Regions from separate parts of the Pseudomonas sp. GL_093 genome, predicted to be linked through region 1. Evidence: predicted binding sites of a transcription regulator. Region 1 holds the regulator's gene; each other region holds the start of a gene.

What was found. Region 1 encodes sigma-54, which starts transcription at its own class of promoters, with help from an activator protein. Its sites were predicted from a motif close to ANTGGCATNNANNTTGCTNT; they were not measured.
Positions count from the first base shown of each region.
Region 2: a site for sigma-54 is predicted at 2,408-2,427, ahead of AC3IUE_RS09725 (CmpA/NrtA family ABC transporter substrate-binding protein). Genes of this name have one in related genera too.
Region 3: a site for sigma-54 is predicted at 2,480-2,499, ahead of glnK (P-II family nitrogen regulator). Genes of this name have one in related genera too.
Region 4: a site for sigma-54 is predicted at 1,659-1,678, ahead of AC3IUE_RS08165 (flagellar basal body rod protein FlgF). Genes of this name have one in related genera too.

Region 1 covers NZ_CM174448.1:1,004,117-1,008,443, forward strand. Annotated here, with positions in the region: gene AC3IUE_RS04375 (HPr family phosphocarrier protein) at 1-132, opposite strand, end outside; gene rapZ (RNase adapter RapZ) at 148-1,005, opposite strand; gene ptsN (PTS IIA-like nitrogen regulatory protein PtsN) at 1,008-1,472, opposite strand; gene hpf (ribosome hibernation-promoting factor, HPF/YfiA family) at 1,485-1,793, opposite strand; gene AC3IUE_RS04395 (RNA polymerase factor sigma-54) at 1,868-3,361, opposite strand; gene lptB (LPS export ABC transporter ATP-binding protein) at 3,546-4,271, opposite strand; gene lptA (lipopolysaccharide transport periplasmic protein LptA) at 4,271-4,327, opposite strand, start outside.
Region 2 covers NZ_CM174448.1:2,150,615-2,154,941, reverse strand. Annotated here, with positions in the region: gene rlmKL (bifunctional 23S rRNA (guanine(2069)-N(7))-methyltransferase RlmK/23S rRNA (guanine(2445)-N(2))-methyltransferase RlmL) at 1-266, opposite strand, end outside; gene rmf (ribosome modulation factor) at 798-1,013, shown strand; gene AC3IUE_RS09730 (quinone-dependent dihydroorotate dehydrogenase) at 1,298-2,317, opposite strand; gene AC3IUE_RS09725 (CmpA/NrtA family ABC transporter substrate-binding protein) at 2,547-3,758, shown strand; gene AC3IUE_RS09720 (ANTAR domain-containing response regulator) at 3,774-4,327, shown strand, end outside.
Region 3 covers NZ_CM174448.1:6,795,688-6,800,014, forward strand. Annotated here, with positions in the region: gene AC3IUE_RS31435 (secondary thiamine-phosphate synthase enzyme YjbQ) at 1-345, opposite strand, end outside; gene AC3IUE_RS31440 (ammonium transporter) at 562-1,899, opposite strand; gene glnK (P-II family nitrogen regulator) at 1,935-2,273, opposite strand; gene AC3IUE_RS31450 (accessory factor UbiK family protein) at 2,692-2,952, shown strand; gene AC3IUE_RS31455 (BRO-N domain-containing protein) at 3,388-3,909, shown strand; gene AC3IUE_RS31460 (HigA family addiction module antitoxin) at 3,962-4,267, opposite strand.
Region 4 covers NZ_CM174448.1:1,811,804-1,816,130, forward strand. Annotated here, with positions in the region: gene AC3IUE_RS08155 (WbqC family protein) at 1-136, opposite strand, end outside; gene AC3IUE_RS08160 (DegT/DnrJ/EryC1/StrS family aminotransferase) at 133-1,251, opposite strand; gene AC3IUE_RS08165 (flagellar basal body rod protein FlgF) at 1,733-2,473, shown strand; gene flgG (flagellar basal-body rod protein FlgG) at 2,519-3,304, shown strand; gene flgH (flagellar basal body L-ring protein FlgH) at 3,357-4,052, shown strand; gene AC3IUE_RS08180 (flagellar basal body P-ring protein FlgI) at 4,080-4,327, shown strand, end outside.

The DNA.
Region 1 (4,327 bases):
GACCGTGGATTCCGGCGTGCGTCCTACTCTGATCGTGCAATCCTTGAACTCACCGGCGACGCCAACGAATTTTGCAGAAGCGCGGGCATGCAGGCCCAGCTTGTTGATGATTTCAATTTCCAGAGCAGGCATCGCGGTGTGAATCCTTTAGCTGAGGTCGCGGTGGCGAACCTGGACGTTCTTCAGGGATTTTTGCAGGGCCTGGCCCAGACGTTCGGTCAGGTAGACGGAGCGGTGATGGCCGCCGGTGCAACCAATGGCAATGGTGACATAAGCGCGGTTGCTGGCGGCAAAGCGTGGTAGCCACTTGAACAAGTAGGTGGATATGTCCTGGAACATCTCTTCGACGTCCGGCTGTGCCGCCAGGTACTCGGCAACCGGTTGGTCGAGCCCGGACTGATCGCGCAACTCTGGCTTCCAGTAAGGGTTCGGCAGGCAGCGCACGTCGAACACCAGATCAGCGTCCACCGGCATGCCACGCTTGAAGCCGAAAGACTCCACCAGGAACGCCGTACCGGGTTCCGGCTGGTTCAGCAGGCGCAGCTTGATGGTGTCTCGCAGCTGATACAGGTTCAGGTTGGTGGTGTTTACTTTGAGATCGGCGAGGTCGGCAATCGGCCCGAGCAGGGCGGTCTCATCGTCGATGGCTTCGGCCAGCGAGCGATTGGCATTGCTTAGCGGGTGACGACGGCGGGTTTCCGAGAAACGTTTAAGCAAGGTTTCTTCGTCGGCGTCCAGATAAAGCACATCACACTGGATATGCCGGCTGCGCACTTCTTCCAGTAGTTCGGGAAACCGCGACAGGTGACTCGGCAAGTTGCGCGCATCGATGGATACGGCAACCAGCGGTTGTGCCAGTTCGGTGTGAATCAACGCGCGTTCGGCCAGTTCCGGCAGCAGGCCGGCGGGCAGGTTGTCGATGCAGTAGTAGCCGTTGTCCTCGAGAACATCGAGTGCGGTACTTTTACCTGAGCCGGAGCGGCCACTGACGATGATCAAGCGCATGATTAATGACCGTTTTGCTCGTCCAGGACAACCTGATACAAGGCTTCATTGCTCGGGGCGCTGCGCAGTTTTTCGCGCACTTCCTTGCGGTCGAGCATGCTGGCGATCTGGCGCAGTAACTCCAGGTGCGCATCGGTAGCGGCTTCCGGGACCAGCAGAATGAACAGCAGGTCAACCGGGGCACCGTCGATGGCGTCGAAATCAATGGGTGCATCAAGGTGCATCAGGGCGCTGATGGGCGAGGTGCAGCCCTTCAGGCGGCAGTGGGGAATGGCGATGCCGTTGCCAAAACCGGTTGAGCCGAGTTTTTCACGGGCAATCAGAGCCTCGAAGACATCTTGCATCTCCAGATCCGGCACTTCTTTGTGGATAAGGTTGGCAATTTGCTCAAGGGCTTTCTTTTTACTGCCGCCCGGCACGTTCACGAGGGAACGGCCGGGGGTCAGGATGCTTTCAAGTCGGATCATGGGTTGGGAGTGTTAACGACCGGTCGCGCCCTGGAGGAGGCTTTGGGTCTTTTCCTTATGCTTTTTGAGTTGTTTATCCAGCTTGTCGGTCAGTGCGTCGATCGCCGCGTACATATCGGTATGCTCCGCGTTTGCGACCACTTCATTGCCGGGAATATGCAGCGTGGCTTCGATTTTCTGCTTGAGCTTTTCGACCGTCATCGTGACTTGCACGTTGGTGATTTTGTCGAAATGCCTCTCTAATCGTTCGAGTTTTTCGCCGATGTAGGTGCGAAGAGGTTCGGTCACTTCCAGTTGGTGTCCACTGATGTTGACTTGCATACAGCTTCTCCTTCGTTGCCAGTGCATAAAGCGGCAGGCAGAAATGCCTGCCACTGGAACGCTGTGGCGTGGCTCTACATCAACCGCTTACGTTCGCTCGAAGGCGCGATCCCGAGGGATTCGCGGTACTTGGCGACGGTGCGGCGAGCCACCTGAATGCCTTGTGCCTCCAGTAAACCAGCGATCTTGCTGTCACTCAACGGCTTTTTCTGATTTTCCGCGGCAACCAGTTTTTTGATGATCGCGCGGATCGCCGTCGACGAGCATTCACCGCCCTCGGAGGTGCTGACGTGGCTGGAGAAAAAGTATTTCAGTTCATATATGCCCCGAGGGGTATGCATGAATTTCTGCGTGGTCACCCGTGAAATCGTCGACTCGTGCATGCCCACCGCTTCGGCGATGTCATGCAGGACCAGCGGTTTCATGGCTTCGTCGCCGTATTCAAGAAAACCGCGCTGATGCTCGACGATCTGAGTGGCTACTTTCATCAGGGTTTCGTTGCGGCTTTGCAGGCTCTTGATGAACCAGCGGGCCTCTTGCAACTGATTGCGCATGAAGGTGTTGTCGGCGCTGGTGTCGGCGCGGCGCACGAAACCGGCGTATTGAGCGTTGACCCGCAGTCGTGGCACGGATTCCTGGTTCAGCTCGACCAGCCAGCGCTCGTTGTCCTTGCGTACGATCACGTCGGGAACGACGTATTCGGCTTCGCTGGACTCGATCTGCGAGCCTGGGCGCGGGTTGAGGCTCTGCACCAGTTCAATCACTTGGCGCAGTTCGTCTTCCTTGAGCTTCATGCGACGCATCAGCTGGCTGTAATCGCGGCTGCCGAGCAGGTCGATGTAATCGCTGACCAGGCGTTTGGCCTCGACCAGCCAAGGCGTCTTGGCGGGCAACTGACGCAATTGCAGCAGCAGGCATTCGCCCAGGTTGCGGGCACCGATGCCAGCGGGTTCGAATTGCTGGATGCGGTGCAGGACGGCTTCGATTTCGTCCAGTTCGATGTCCAGTTCCGGGTCGAAGGCTTCGAGAATCTCCTCGAGGGTTTCGTCCAGGTAGCCCTGATTGTTGATGCAGTCGATCAGGGTCACGGCGATCAGGCGATCAGTGTCGGACATCGGTGCCAGATTCAGTTGCCACAGCAGGTGGCTTTGCAGGCTTTCGCCGGCCGATGTACGGGTGGTGAAGTCCCACTCGTCATCATCGTTGCTGGGCAGGCTGCTGGCGCTGGTCTGGTAGACGTCTTCCCACGCAGTATCGACGGGCAGTTCGTTGGGGATGCGTTCGTTCCAGTCGCCTTCCTCGAGGTTATCAACCGTCGGGGCGGTTTCCTGGTAGGAGGGTTCCTGAATGTCGACGTTGGGTTGCTGTTCGGCTTTGTCGGCCAAGGGGTCGGCGTTATCGAAGTCGTCGCCTTCTTCCTGGCGTTCGAGCATCGGATTGGACTCCAGGGCCTCCTGGATTTCCTGTTGCAGGTCCAGGGTCGACAATTGGAGCAGGCGGATGGCCTGTTGCAGCTGCGGTGTCATCGTCAGCTGCTGGCCCATTCTCAAGACTAGCGATGGTTTCATGGCAGGGGCTTAACACCTTATTCGCCGGCGCACATGCGCCATCCACTACAGGGCGCCGGAGCGCCAAACATAAGCAAATTATATGCCCGAAACTGCAGCGTTTGCCTAGAGCGCTGTAACAATAAAAAAATGTTGATTTTTTATCGAGACAAGCGCCCGGGCAACCAGCCAGACACCTCAGTGCTTACAGGCGGAACTCATGGCCCAGATACACTTCCTTGACCAGGTCGTTGGCCAGGATGGTGGCAGAGTCACCTTCGGCGATCAGCTGGCCATCGTTGACGATGTAGGCGGTTTCGCAGATATCCAGGGTTTCACGGACGTTGTGGTCAGTGATCAGCACACCAATGCCCTTGGCCTTGAGGTGATAGATGATCTGTTTGATGTCGCCCACCGAAATCGGGTCCACGCCGGCGAACGGTTCGTCGAGCAGGATGAATTTCGGGTTGGTGGCCAGTGCCCGGGCTATTTCCACACGGCGGCGTTCACCACCGGACAGGCTCATCCCGAGGTTGTCGCGGATATGGCTGATATGGAATTCCTGCAGCAGGCTTTCCAGCTCTTTGCGACGACCGGCCTTGTCGAGTTCCTTGCGGGTCTCGAGGATCGCCATGATGTTGTCGGCTACCGAGAGTTTGCGGAAGATCGATGCTTCTTGCGGAAGATAGCCGATGCCGGCCTTCGCACGACCGTGCATAGGCTGGTGGCTGACATCCATGTCGTCAATCAGTACGCGGCCCTGATCGGCCTGTACCAGACCGACAATCATGTAAAAGCAGGTGGTCTTGCCGGCGCCGTTGGGACCCAGCAGGCCGACGATCTGACCGCTGTCGATCGACAGGCTGACGTCACGCACGACCTGGCGGCTCTTGTAGCTCTTGGCCAGATGCTGAGCTTTCAGAGTTGCCATTACTGGGCCTTTTGCTCGTCGGTTTTCTTCTTCGGCTGGATCACCATGTCGATGCG
Region 2 (4,327 bases), 1.1 Mb from region 1:
AGCATGTGGTCTTGCCACTCGATATCCAGCACGCCGTGATAAAGGTCTTCGGCGTCTTTCATCGGGAAACGCTTGAGCACCAGCAGCACCCGGTTCGCCAGACGCGACCACAGGCACAGGCGATAAGCGGTTTCCATGGTGGCCATGCCGCGCACGGCAGAGGTGTGCTCACGCGCTTCCTCAAGGCCAAGCCCGATGGCTTCCTCGATGAGCAGGCCTTCAAGGCCTTTGGGGCAAGTGAGGAAGAGTTCGAAACGATCGGACATGGTAATTCCAGAGCCTTTAGCTAAGTGAACCGGCAACGCATTGCCGGCCCGGTTTTCAATCAGGCGCTTTTCTAAAAGAGCGCCCGCGTGGCACGAAGGTGTGCCGTCCCACCCCTGCAAGCTCGGGTTAAAAGAGCTTAGATGCAAAGACAGATAAAAAAGTTGATGCAACAAAATGTCATAAGTCGACCCTTCGTCGAATAGTCCCCCTATTCAACAGGAGGCATTCTCATTAAAGGATTAACCCCATCATGCAGCGCGGGGCTGATCATACCGGGGTTTTGCCAATAAACACGGGACAACATCGTGTTACTTATCGCCATACCATCTTTATCGTTACGTCCTTATGACAAAACGATCATTCCCTCGATGTGACGCATTGGTTAGAACTCAATACAGGTTGACGCCGCAATGACGTCAACACCTTGGCTCGCGACGCCGGCAGCGAGCCCCCAACGGCAGGAGTTTTTCTGCCAGACCTCGATTGAGGTCGACGCGATAAATACAGTCAACAAGTGAGGGCAACACCCTATGAGAAGACTTAAGCGTGATCCGTTGGAAAGAGCATTTTTGCGCGGATATCAATATGGCGTTGGTGGCAAATCCCGTGAGCTTTGCCCATTTACTCTACCGTCGGTACGCCAAGCCTGGATTAACGGCTGGCGAGAAGGACGCGGCGACAACTGGGACGGTATGACCGGCACTGCGGGAATCCATAGACTCAACGAACTTCACGCCGTCGGCTAACACAGGGCACACACTCCGACACGACAACCTGATTACGTAACGACTTACCACGCACGCCCCATCCGGGCGGCGGGCTTCGGCCCAGGGGCTCCTTCGAGGAGCCCTTTTTTATGCCAACTACCCACACATTCCCCTGTAGCAGCTGCCGAGCCTGCGAGGCTGCGTTCGGCTGCGAAGCAGTCGTGAGACCAGACACCGCGGTCTTACCGACACACCATGCATGCAGGGTTTACGACGGCTTCGCCGCCGAACGCAGCCTCGCGGTGCTCGGCAGCTGCTACAAGTCAGCGTAAGGCGGCGATGGCGTCTACGGATTCACGAATCAGCGCCGGGCCTTTATAGATGAAGCCGGAATAGAGCTGCACCAGGCTGGCACCTGCAGCGATTTTCTCAGCCGCGTGCTTGCCTTCGGTGATACCGCCCACGGCGATGATCGGCAAGCGACCGGCCAACTCGGCCGCCAGCACCTTCACGGTGTGGGTGCTCTTGTCACGAACCGGTGCGCCGGACAAACCGCCCGCCTCGTCACCATGTTCCATGCCTTCTACGCCGACGCGGCTCAGGGTGGTGTTGGTGGCGATCACCGCGTCCATCCCGGTTTCGATCAGCGCTTGCGCGACCTGAGCGGTTTCTTCGTCGGTCATGTCCGGCGCAATCTTGATCGCCAGGGGTACATGTTTGCCGTGGCGCAGCGCCAGTTCTGCGCGGCGCGTGGCCAGGTCGGCCAACAACTGCTTCAGCGAATCGCCGAATTGCAGGCTGCGCAGGCCCGGGGTGTTCGGCGAGCTGACGTTGACCGTCACGTAGCTGGCGTGGGCATAGACCTTGTCCAGGCAGATCAGGTAGTCGTCGACCGCCCGCTCAACCGGGGTATCGAAGTTTTTGCCGATATTGATGCCCAGCACGCCCTTGAACTTGGCCGCCGCCACTCGAGCCAGCAGGTGATCGACGCCGAGGTTGTTGAACCCCATGCGGTTGATGATCGCCTCGGCATCCGGCAGACGGAAAATGCGTGGCTTCGGGTTGCCCGGCTGCGGACGCGGAGTGATGGTGCCGATTTCGACAAAACCAAAACCCAATTGCGCAAAACCGTCGATGGCCGCGCCGTTCTTGTCCAGACCGGCCGCCAGACCCACCGGGTTCGGGAACTCGAGGCCCATGACGGTCACCGGCATTTTCGCCGGTGCCTTGCACAGCAAGCCGTTGAGGCCCAAACGCCCGCCCGCGCCGATCAGGTCCAGGGACAGATCGTGGGAGGTTTCCGGGGAAAGTTTGAACAACAGCTGACGGGCCAGGGTGTACATGGGCGGGTTTGACTCTGGGCTACGAAAAGTGGCGGCGATTATAGCCGGGCATCGGGGTTGCAGGCGAGGCGCGCGACAAAATCAGCGAGCGATGGCATATGCCTTGCACCATCACTGACATCAGCACTCATGCCAACGGCGGGATGAGTCGAAAGACAAAGGCGTCGTCACTTGGCCTTGCCCTGGCAAGCAGCCCGGTACGGCGCTTTTTTATGGAAGGTGTTTACTGATGATTGAAGTTCCAGCCAACCCTCTGGCCTGGGTCAACGGCAGCGATGCCCCGGAAAAGACCGAAATCAACCTCGGTTTCATGGCCCTGAGTGACTGCGCCTCCGTGGTGGTCGCGGCCACGCAGGGCTTCGCCCAACCTTATGGCCTGACCCTGAACCTCAAGCGCCAGTCGTCCTGGGCCAACCTGCGGGACAAACTGGTCAGTGGCGAACTCGACGCCGCGCACAGCCTGTACGGTTTGATCTACGCCGTGCATTTGGGCATCGGCGGTGTCGCGTCGACCGACATGGCGGTGCTCATGGGCCTGAATCAGAATGGCCAGAGCATCAACCTCTCCCATGGCTTGCAGGCGCTGGGCGTGACCAGTCCTGAAGCACTTGACCGGCACGTGCACCAAAGTCGCCCAAAACTCACCTTCGCCCAGACATTTCCTACGGGCACCCACGCCATGTGGCTGTATTACTGGCTCGCGAGTCAGGGCATCCACCCGTTGCAGGACGTCGACAGCGTGGTCGTGCCGCCGCCACAAATGGTTGCGCACCTGCAAGCCGGGCGCATCGATGGCTTCTGCGTCGGCGAGCCATGGTCCGCCAGTGCGGTGCAGCAAAACTTGGGGTTCACGATGGCCACCACGCAGACCATCTGGCCCGATCACCCGGAAAAAGTCCTCGGCTGCACCCGCGCCTTTGTCGAGCAATACCCCAACACCGCACGGGCGCTGGTGATGGCGATTCTGGAGGCCAGCCGCTTCATCGAGGAAAGTACCGAAAATCGCCGTAGCACCGCGAAGCTGTTGAGCGCACCCGAATACCTCGACGCGCCACTCGACTGCATCGAACCGCGATTGCTCGGTGACTACGCCGATGGCCTGGGTAATCGCTGGCAAGACCCGCACGCGCTGCGTTTCCATGGTGGTGGCGAGGTCAACTTGCCGTATCTGTCCGATGGCATGTGGTTCATGACCCAATTCCGCCGTTGGGGTTTGTTGCGCGACGACCCGGACTACCTCGGCGTGGCCCGGCAGGTCCAGCAACTAGACTTGTATCGAGAGGCCGCCACCGCTGTCGGTGTGGCCGCGAGTGATCAGCCAATGCGCAGCAGCCAGTTGATCGACGGCAAGGTCTGGGATGGCCAGGACCCCGCCGGCTATGCCCGCAGTTTCAAACTGCACGCCATGAGCGACAGCTCGCCCCTTCTCGCCAGCCGCTGACAGGAGACTGCGAATATGTTGCGTATCCTGCTGATCAACGACACCGCGAAGAAAGTCGGTCGCCTGAAAGCGGCCCTGACCGAAGCCGGGTTCGAGGTGATTGACGAGTCGGGCCTGACCATCGACCTGCCCGCGCGCGTCGAAACAGTGCGTCCGGACGTGATTTTGATCGATACCGAGTCACCGAGCCGCGATGTGATGGAACAAGTGGTGCTGGTGAGCCGCGATCAACCGCGGCCGATCGTGATGTTTACTGACGAACATGACCCCGATGTGATGCGTCAGGCGATCAAGTCCGGCGTCAGTGCCTACATCGTCGAAGGCATCCACGCACAGCGCTTGCAGCCGATTCTCGACGTGGCCATGGCGCGTTTTGAAAGCGACCAGGCCTTGCGCGCCCAGCTCAACGCCCGCGACCAGCAACTGGCCGAGCGCAAGCGCATCGAGCTGGCCAAAGGGCTGCTGATGAAAATGAAGGACTGCAACGAGGAAGAGGCCTACACCCTGATGCGCCGCCAGGCCATGAGCCGGCAGCAGAAGCTGATTCAGGTGGCGGAGCAGATCATCGC
Region 3 (4,327 bases), 1.2 Mb from region 1:
CCAGGTCCCCAGCGCCAGTCGGCCTGCCGAAATCGGCAAACTGAGCTGACAGCCAAGTACGCTGGCCTTGAAGTGCGCCGGGAGGTCGTCCAGGCCTTCGTCGTTATGCTCATAGCCGTCTGTTCCTTGTGGGATCAGACGATTGAAAAATCGTTCGAAGTCGCGACGTACCGCCGGATCGGCGTTCTCGTTGATGGTCAACGACGCCGAGGTATGCTGCAGCCACAAATGCAACAGACCGACCCGACATGCCTTGAGTTCAGGCAGGCCGGCGAGTAACTCGTCCGTTACCAGATGAAAGCCCCGGGGCCTCGCCCGCAGGGTAATCAGAGTCTGTTGCCACATACAGTTCTCCGCACGTTCGGGGCGCATTCTAGCGCGCTCTGGGAAAAAACAAAGGCCCTAATATTCCTTCTATCATGTAAGCCATTGGCCGCAGAAAAACGCCCGTCGTAAACGCCACTAAACGTGTACGAAAAAACCTTTCAGCAGTTCCTTCACTGACAAACTCCAGACAAAAAAATGCCCGGCAAGCCGGGCAAGTTTTTTTTGTGCGCGTACTTACAAGTTGTAGCCGCGTTCGTTGTGGAGTGCCAGATCGATGCCGACGGCCTCTTCTTCTTCCGTGATACGCAGACCCATGACAGCGTCCAGCACCTTGAGGATGATGAAGGTGACGATCGCGGTGTAGATCACCGTGAAGCCCACGCCTTTGCACTGAATCCAGACTTGTGCGGCGATGTCGGTCACGGTGCCGAAGCCACCCAGCGACGGTGCAGCGAAGACACCGGTCAGGATCGCGCCGAGGATACCGCCGATACCGTGCACACCGAAGGCGTCCAGGGAGTCGTCATAGCCGAGTTTGCGTTTCAGGGTGGTGGCGCAGAAGAAGCACACCACGCCGGCTGCCAGACCGATGACCAGAGCGCCCATCGGGCCCACGGTGCCAGCGGCTGGGGTGATTGCAACCAGACCGGCCACAACACCCGAAGCGATACCCAGGGCACTTGGTTTGCCGTGAGTGATCCACTCGGCGAACATCCAGCCCAGTGCAGCGGCGGCGGTTGCGATCTGGGTCACCAGCATCGCCATACCGGCAGTGCCGTTGGCCGCAGCGGCGGAACCGGCGTTGAAGCCGAACCAGCCTACCCACAGCATCGCGGCGCCCATCAGGGTGTAACCGAGGTTGTGCGGCGCCATCGGGGTGGTCGGGAAACCTTTGCGCTTGCCCAGTACCAGGCAGGCAATCAGACCGGCCACACCGGCGTTGATGTGCACCACGGTGCCGCCAGCGAAGTCCAGCACGCCCCAGTCCCACAACAGGCCGCCGTTACCGGACCAGACCATGTGCGCGATCGGTGCATAAACCAGGGTGAACCAGACGCCCATGAAGATCAGCATGGCGGAGAACTTCATCCGCTCGGCGAAGGCACCGACGATCAGCGCAGGGGTGATGATGGCGAACGTCATCTGGAAGGTGACAAACACCGCTTCAGGGAACAGCGCCGCAGGGCCGGTCAGGCTCGCTGGCGTGACACCGGCGAGGAACGCCTTGCCCATGCCACCGAAGAACGAGTTGAAGTTGATGACGCCCTGTTCCATGCCCGTGGTGTCGAACGCGATGCTGTAGCCATAAATGACCCACAGGATGCTGATCAGACCGGTAATGGCGAAGCACTGCATCATCACGGAAAGAATGTTTTTGGAGCGAACCATGCCGCCGTAGAACAGCGCGAGGCCGGGAATGGTCATGAACAGCACGAGGGCTGTCGAGGTCATCATCCAGGCAGTGTCGCCGGAATTAAGGACTGGGGCCGCCACTTCGTCTGCCGCCATAGCCAGGCTGGGCATTACGAGGGACAACAGGGCTCCTAGCCCTGCGAATTTACGCAGAGTCATATTGTTTTCTCCTGGGGCGTTGGGTTTGTGGCGGCTTAGATTGCGTCGGTATCGGTTTCGCCGGTACGGATGCGAATCGCCTGTTCCAGATTGACCACGAAGATCTTGCCGTCACCGATCTTGCCGGTATTGGCAGCCTTGGTTATCGCCTCGATAACCCGGTCAAGATCCTTGTCGTCAATGGCGACATCGATCTTCACCTTTGGCAGGAAATCGACCACGTACTCCGCGCCGCGGTACAGCTCGGTGTGACCCTTCTGCCGACCGAAGCCTTTGACTTCAGTAACGGTAATGCCCTGCACGCCGATCTCGGACAGCGACTCGCGTACGTCGTCCAGTTTGAACGGCTTGATGATGGCAGTGACTAGCTTCATGAAAACTCTCTCCCGAATTGGTGGACTTGCCCCAGGAAAACAAACCCGACTCAAGTCTAAGCGCAGTGCCTGGCTTTGTAACGCATCGTCGGCCTTACCTGCCCGTCCGACGCCTGCTAACCACTCCGCACGAAACACTTCCCCCGTTCCGCTTGGCGCACTGCATTCGTCACAGCGACTGCATCAGTGCATGGGTCACTACCGACTAAGCAGAAAGCTTGCCATCTCGCCAAAACCCACTGATTTCAAGCCTTTGGCCGCTGCCGCAAGCGGCTTCGCGCAAATGGTCCGACGGATACGCACAACAACAGTGCGCGGCCGCCCGTCACCATGCGCGAAAAGCGTGCACCCCTGACGGCGAGATTGACTATAGACACTGCGTGATACACTGCCCGCCATTGTTGACAGGACATTTCCCATGCTCGCGCCCAAAGACTTCCTCGATGCCCTGAGCGGCACCGCCTCCCGCCTCTTCAGCGGCGACACCCCACTGCCGAAAAGCGAAATCGAAAGCCAGTTCAAGGCTCTGTTGCAGAGCGGCTTCAGCAAGCTGGATCTTGTGAGCCGGGAAGAGTTTGATAGCCAGATGGTCGTGCTGGCACGGACCCGGGCACGGTTGGAGAGTCTTGAGGCGAAAGTGGCGGAACTTGAAGCGAAGCTGAATCCACCAGTCGAGTAACACCGCAGATCCCACGGTGAAACCCAATCCACTGTGGGAGCGAGCCTGCTCGCGATAAGGTCGGAACGACCTTCAGATTCAACTGTAGGAGCTGCCGAAGGCTGCGATCTTTTGATCTTTTAGCGCTCAAAATTCCAAGCACCTTCCTACAACAAAACCACCGCCGTCCGATTGCGCCGCACAGCCCCGGTTCCTAAGCTCACCTTCTGCTGAATGTTCAGCACTAGGTTTGGCGACCTGGAACCAAGCTATGCACGCAACCTCATTCGATATCGGGTATTTCCCTCGATTCGTTATATGGCGGCTGTGTGTGGGAGACCTTCGGGTCTGCCGGTATTCGCTTGGCCGGTTCGCCAACCCGCACGCAGCTGCCACCCTTATTGTTTGGCGACGATAAGTGGCAGTCATCTATCAAGCGAATTTGGGTACTGCACCATGGACGAAAACTATCTGACTCCACACATCTTCACTCGCCACAAACTCCACCTCCACGCCCTTCTAATAGAAAACCAACCCTGGTTCAGCGCCCGTGACCTCGGCCGCCTGCTACGCCTCTACCTCGACGAACGCGCCGTCCGAAAACTCGATCCCGACCAACACCAAACTTTACGAATGCTCATCCACGGCACCATCGAAAACACCCTGCTAATCAGCGAGTCCGGCGTCTACGCCCTACTCGTCTACCACTACTGCCCCGAATACCGGGCGCTGCGCGAATGGCTAACCCACGACGTCGTCCCAGCCCTCAGAGACGCCCAACAACCCACCTCAACCGAACGCCCAATACTGAGCCTGCTGAACTGGCCAGAGATGTCATTGAGTTTGCTGCACTGGAACGACCAGCCGTGGATTCGGTTGCAGGATGTTCCGCACATGCTTCCAGAGGGTGAACGGCCACAGCGTGCAGTCAATGCACCGTGGTGGAAGCGTGCTTCCCGAATACTCCTGGCAATCTGAACGACAAAAAAACCCCACGCTTGTAACGTGGGGTTCGTTCAGGAGCAGAGGATCAGGCGCAGTGCGAAAGACGCTCAACCTGATCCCGGATCGCAGCCCCTCGTTCAATCTCGGCTTTGCGCAAATCGTAAGTCGATTGCAAGTTCAACCAAAATTCAGGGGTCGTATCCAGACAAATAGAAAGCCTGAGAGCCATATCAGCACTGACGCCCCGACGCTGAAGCACGATGTCGTTCACCGTGGGTGTCGAAACGCGCAACGCTCTGGCCAGAGCAGCAGCCGTAAGGCTCAGAGGCTCCAGGTATTCCTCTTTGAGGATCTCGCCAGGGTGCACCGGGCGCATACCATTCTTAGTCATTACGCCCCCTTGCCTCCTGCCCCGATAATGAATATTCAGCGTTGAGCAGCGGTGCCTACT
Region 4 (4,327 bases), 810 kb from region 1:
AGATGACAAAACAGTCGACTGCGGCGATCAGCTGGAAATAACCCAGATAAGGCAGGAAGTAAGGTTGCATGATTGCAATCCGGTATTGCTGGTCAGCTGCCGGGGCGCAGACATTCGAGGTGCGGGCCAGGCTCATACCGCCCGGGCCTTGATCAGCACCTCGATGATCTGCGCCTGGGTCTTCGTATCGAGATCCGGATAGATCGGCAGGCACAGTATCTGGCGGGACACCTCATAGGCATTCCCCAGCTGAGAGAGATCCGAACTGGGAAGGCCGCGGTACATCGGAAATTCGCATATCAGCGGGTAGAAGTACCGGCGCACGTGGATGTTTTCTGCACGGTAGCGGTCGTACAGCTCGTCCCGGCTCACCCCGAAGCGCTCACTGTCGACCAGGATCGGACAATAGGCATAGTTCCAGTCCAGCCCCTGCGGTTGCTCCAGGAGGCTGATACCCTCTATGCCTTCCAGAGCGCTCTGATAATACTCAAACACCTTTTGCCGGCGCCTGAGGGCCTCGTCAATGTGGCGCAACTGCAGTACGCCGAATGCTGCCTGCAGCTCGTTCATCTTCCCGTTGATACCGGCAGCCATGACCGTGACTTCATCGGCAAAACCGAAATTCTTCAAGTAATCGATGCGCCGTTTGATCTTTTCGTCAGGGCAGATGATGGCGCCGCCTTCGAAGGTATTGAATACCTTGGTGGCGTGGAAGCTGAGAATCGACAGGTCGCCGTTGTTGAGAATGCTCTCGCCGTTGTGTCGGACACCGAAGGCATGTGCGGCGTCATAGATAACTTTAAGTCCATAGGTGTCAGCGACGGCCTGGATGCCTTCGACATCACAGGGAATGCCATAGCAATGAACTGGAAGGATCGCCGTAGTAGCCGGGGTGATGGCTTCGGCGATACGTCGTGGATCGAGGTTCTTGGTGACCGGATCGATGTCCACGAACACCGGCTTGAGATTGTTCCACAGCAGCGAGTGAGAGGTGGCCACGAACGAGTAGGGCGTAGTGATGACTTCGCCAGTAATGCGCAGCGCCTGGAGTGCTGTCACCAATGCCAGGGTACCGTTGGAAAACAGCGAAATATGCTGGACGCCGAGGTATTCGGCCAGCTCCTTTTCCAGTTGTTCGTGGAAGGGGCCGCCATTGGTCAGGCGCTTACTGTCCCAGATGCGCTGCAGGTAAGGCGTGAACTCTTCCAGAGGAGGCATTAGCGGGCTGGTAACGGTAATGGGATTGGCCATGGGTACACTGCTCGGGGTGACTGAAAAATGGCACACGGCTCGGGAGTACCTGTGACGTGGCGTTGCATTGCGGTCAATATCGGCGGGCTGCAGTGCCATGAATCCGACAGCTGGCTCTTGATGTGTGGGTACTCCAGCAAAAAATCGGCCAACTCCCTCCGTACCAATTGGTTGGTGTTGTGTTTGTGTGCGGTAGCCCTTGACGAACAATGTTTGTGCGTTAGTGACTGGGTAGTCGAAACGCGTATGTCCAGTCTAATGAATCGCAGAGCGTGGGAGCGATCAAAGGCTGACACTTGCCACTTACCGGCATAACACCGCCGGTTTTTCGTCTTCGATACAATCCTCCAATCCCCCCTGAACCCCTCAAGTCCTTTGTTTGCCGGGCCCTGCGCCGCCAGAAAAAAGTTGGTCTGCAAATTGCTTATGGCTCAGCAGTACAGCGGTGGGCGGCAAACGTCCGGCATGCAGAGGAAAGAGTGTGGACAAGTACCTTTATGTGGCAATGACCGGCGCCAGCCAGAATGCACTGGCGCAGAAGGCTCATGCGAACAACCTGGCGAACATCTCCACCAACGGTTTCCAGAAAGACCTGGAGCAGGCGCGTTCGATGCCGGTGTTCGGCGACAGCTTTCCGGCGCGTGCGTTTGCCCTGTCCGAACGTCCGGCCACCGACTTCTCCCCTGGCGCATTGGTGGAAACCGGTCGTGACCTCGATGTCGCGGTGCAAGGCAATGGCTGGATCGCCGTGCAGAACCCGGACGGCGGCGAAAGCTACGTGCGCACCGGCAGCCTGAACGTCGACGCCCTGGGCGTGCTGCGGGCCGGCAACGGTATGCCGGTGATGGGCAATGGCGGGCCGATTGCCGTGCCGCCCGAGCAGCAAATCGAAGTGGGCGAGGACGGCACCATCAGCATTCGAGCGATGGGCGAAGGTCCGCGCGTGATGGCGGAAGTCGACCGCATCAAGCTGGTTAATCCTGACTTCAAGAACATGACCAAAGGCCTGGACGGTTCGATCCACACCAAGGATGGCAAGCCGGCGCAAGCCGATGCCGACGTCAAACTGGTGTCCGGTTTCCTTGAGTCGAGCAACGTCAACGCCGTGGAAGAGATGACCTCGGTACTGGCCCTGGCCAAGCAGTTCGAACTGCACATCAAGATGATGAACACCGCCAAAGAAGACGACCAGGCCATGGCTCGGGTCTTGCAGATCAGCTAATTATCAGAACGTCGCGCCGTAAAACAGGCGCACGAGGAGAATCGAATGCTTCCGGCTCTATGGGTTGCCAAAACAGGTCTGTCCGCCCAGGACACCAACCTGACGACCATTTCCAACAACCTGGCCAACGTGTCGACCACGGGTTTCAAACGTGACCGCGCCGAGTTCCAGGACTTGCTCTACCAGATCAAACGCCAGCCAGGCGCCCAGTCGACCCAGGACAGTGAACTACCGTCGGGTCTGCAACTGGGTACCGGTGTGCGCATTGTCGGCACCCAGAAAAACTTCACCGCCGGCAGCCTGCAAACCACCGAGCAGCCGTTGGACATGGCCATCGACGGTCGCGGTTTCTTCCAGATTCTGCAGCCGGACGGCACGACTTCCTACACCCGTGACGGTACGTTCCACCTGGACTCCAACGGTCAGATCGTGAACGCCAGCGGCTTCGCCCTGGAACCGGCCATTGTCATCCCGAACGATGCCCAGACCTTTACGGTCGGTCGTGACGGCACCGTGTCCATCACCGTTGCCGGCAACCCGGCCTCCCAGGTGATCGGCAACCTGCAAACCGCCGACTTCATCAACCCGGCCGGTCTGCAGGCTGTGGGCAACAACCTGTTCCTGGAAACCGCGGCCAGCGGCGCGCCGCAAGTCGGCACCCCGGGCCTGGCCGGTTTCGGCACCACGCTGCAGAACACTCTGGAAACCTCGAACGTCAGCACCGTTGAAGAGATGGTCAACATGATCACCACTCAGCGCGCTTACGAGATGAACTCCAAGGTGATCTCCACCGCCGACCAGATGCTCTCGTTCGTAACGCAGAATCTGTAATCAAGTCTATGAGGCGGCCATGAGGTCGCCTGCAACACCGTGAGGTAGGGTCATGAATCGCTATGTATCTGTTCTGGCACTGAGTGGGATCGCCGCGCTTTCGGGCTGCGTCGGTCCGACGCCCAAGCCCAATGACCCTTACTACGCCCCGGTGTTACCGCGCACGCCGCTGCCGGCGGCGGCCAATAACGGCTCGATCTACCAGGCCGGTTTCGAACAGAATCTGTACAGCGACCGCAAGGCGTTCCGGGTCGGCGACATCATCACCATTACCTTGAACGAGAAGACCCAGGCCAGCAAAAACGCCAATTCCCAGGTCGGCAAGAACAGCAAGACCAGCATTGGCCTGTCCTCATTGTTCGGCAGTACGCCCAATACGAATAACCCGCTCGGCAGCGGCGACCTGAGTCTGGATGCCAGCTACAGCGGCGACCGCGCGACCAAGGGTGACAGCAAGGCCGGGCAGGGCAACAGCCTCACCGGCTCGATCACCGTGACCGTCGCCGACGTGTTGCCCAACGGCATCATCGCCGTGCGCGGCGAGAAGTGGATGACCCTCAATACCGGTGATGAACTGGTGCGGATTGCAGGGCTTGTTCGTGCCGATGACATCGCGACTGACAACACCGTTTCGTCGACCCGTATCGCCGATGCACGCATCACCTATTCGGGCACCGGTTCGTTTGCCGATGCGAGTCAGCCAGGCTGGTTCGACCGTTTCTTCCTCAGCCCGCTGTTCCCTTTCTAGGTGGCTACGTTGAATCTTAAACACCTGATGGTGGCCGCCCTGATGCTGTCCGCAGCGTTCAACGCGCAAGCCGAGCGGCTGAAGGACATCGCCAGTATTTCCGGCGTGCGCTCCAACCAATTGATCGGCTACGGCCTGGTGGTCGGGCTTAACGGTACCGGCGACCAGACGACGCAAACCCCGTTCACCCTGCAGACCTTCAACAACATGCTCTCGCAGTTCGGCATCAAGGTTCCGCCGGGTTCGGGCAACGTCCAGTTGAAGAACGTTGCGGC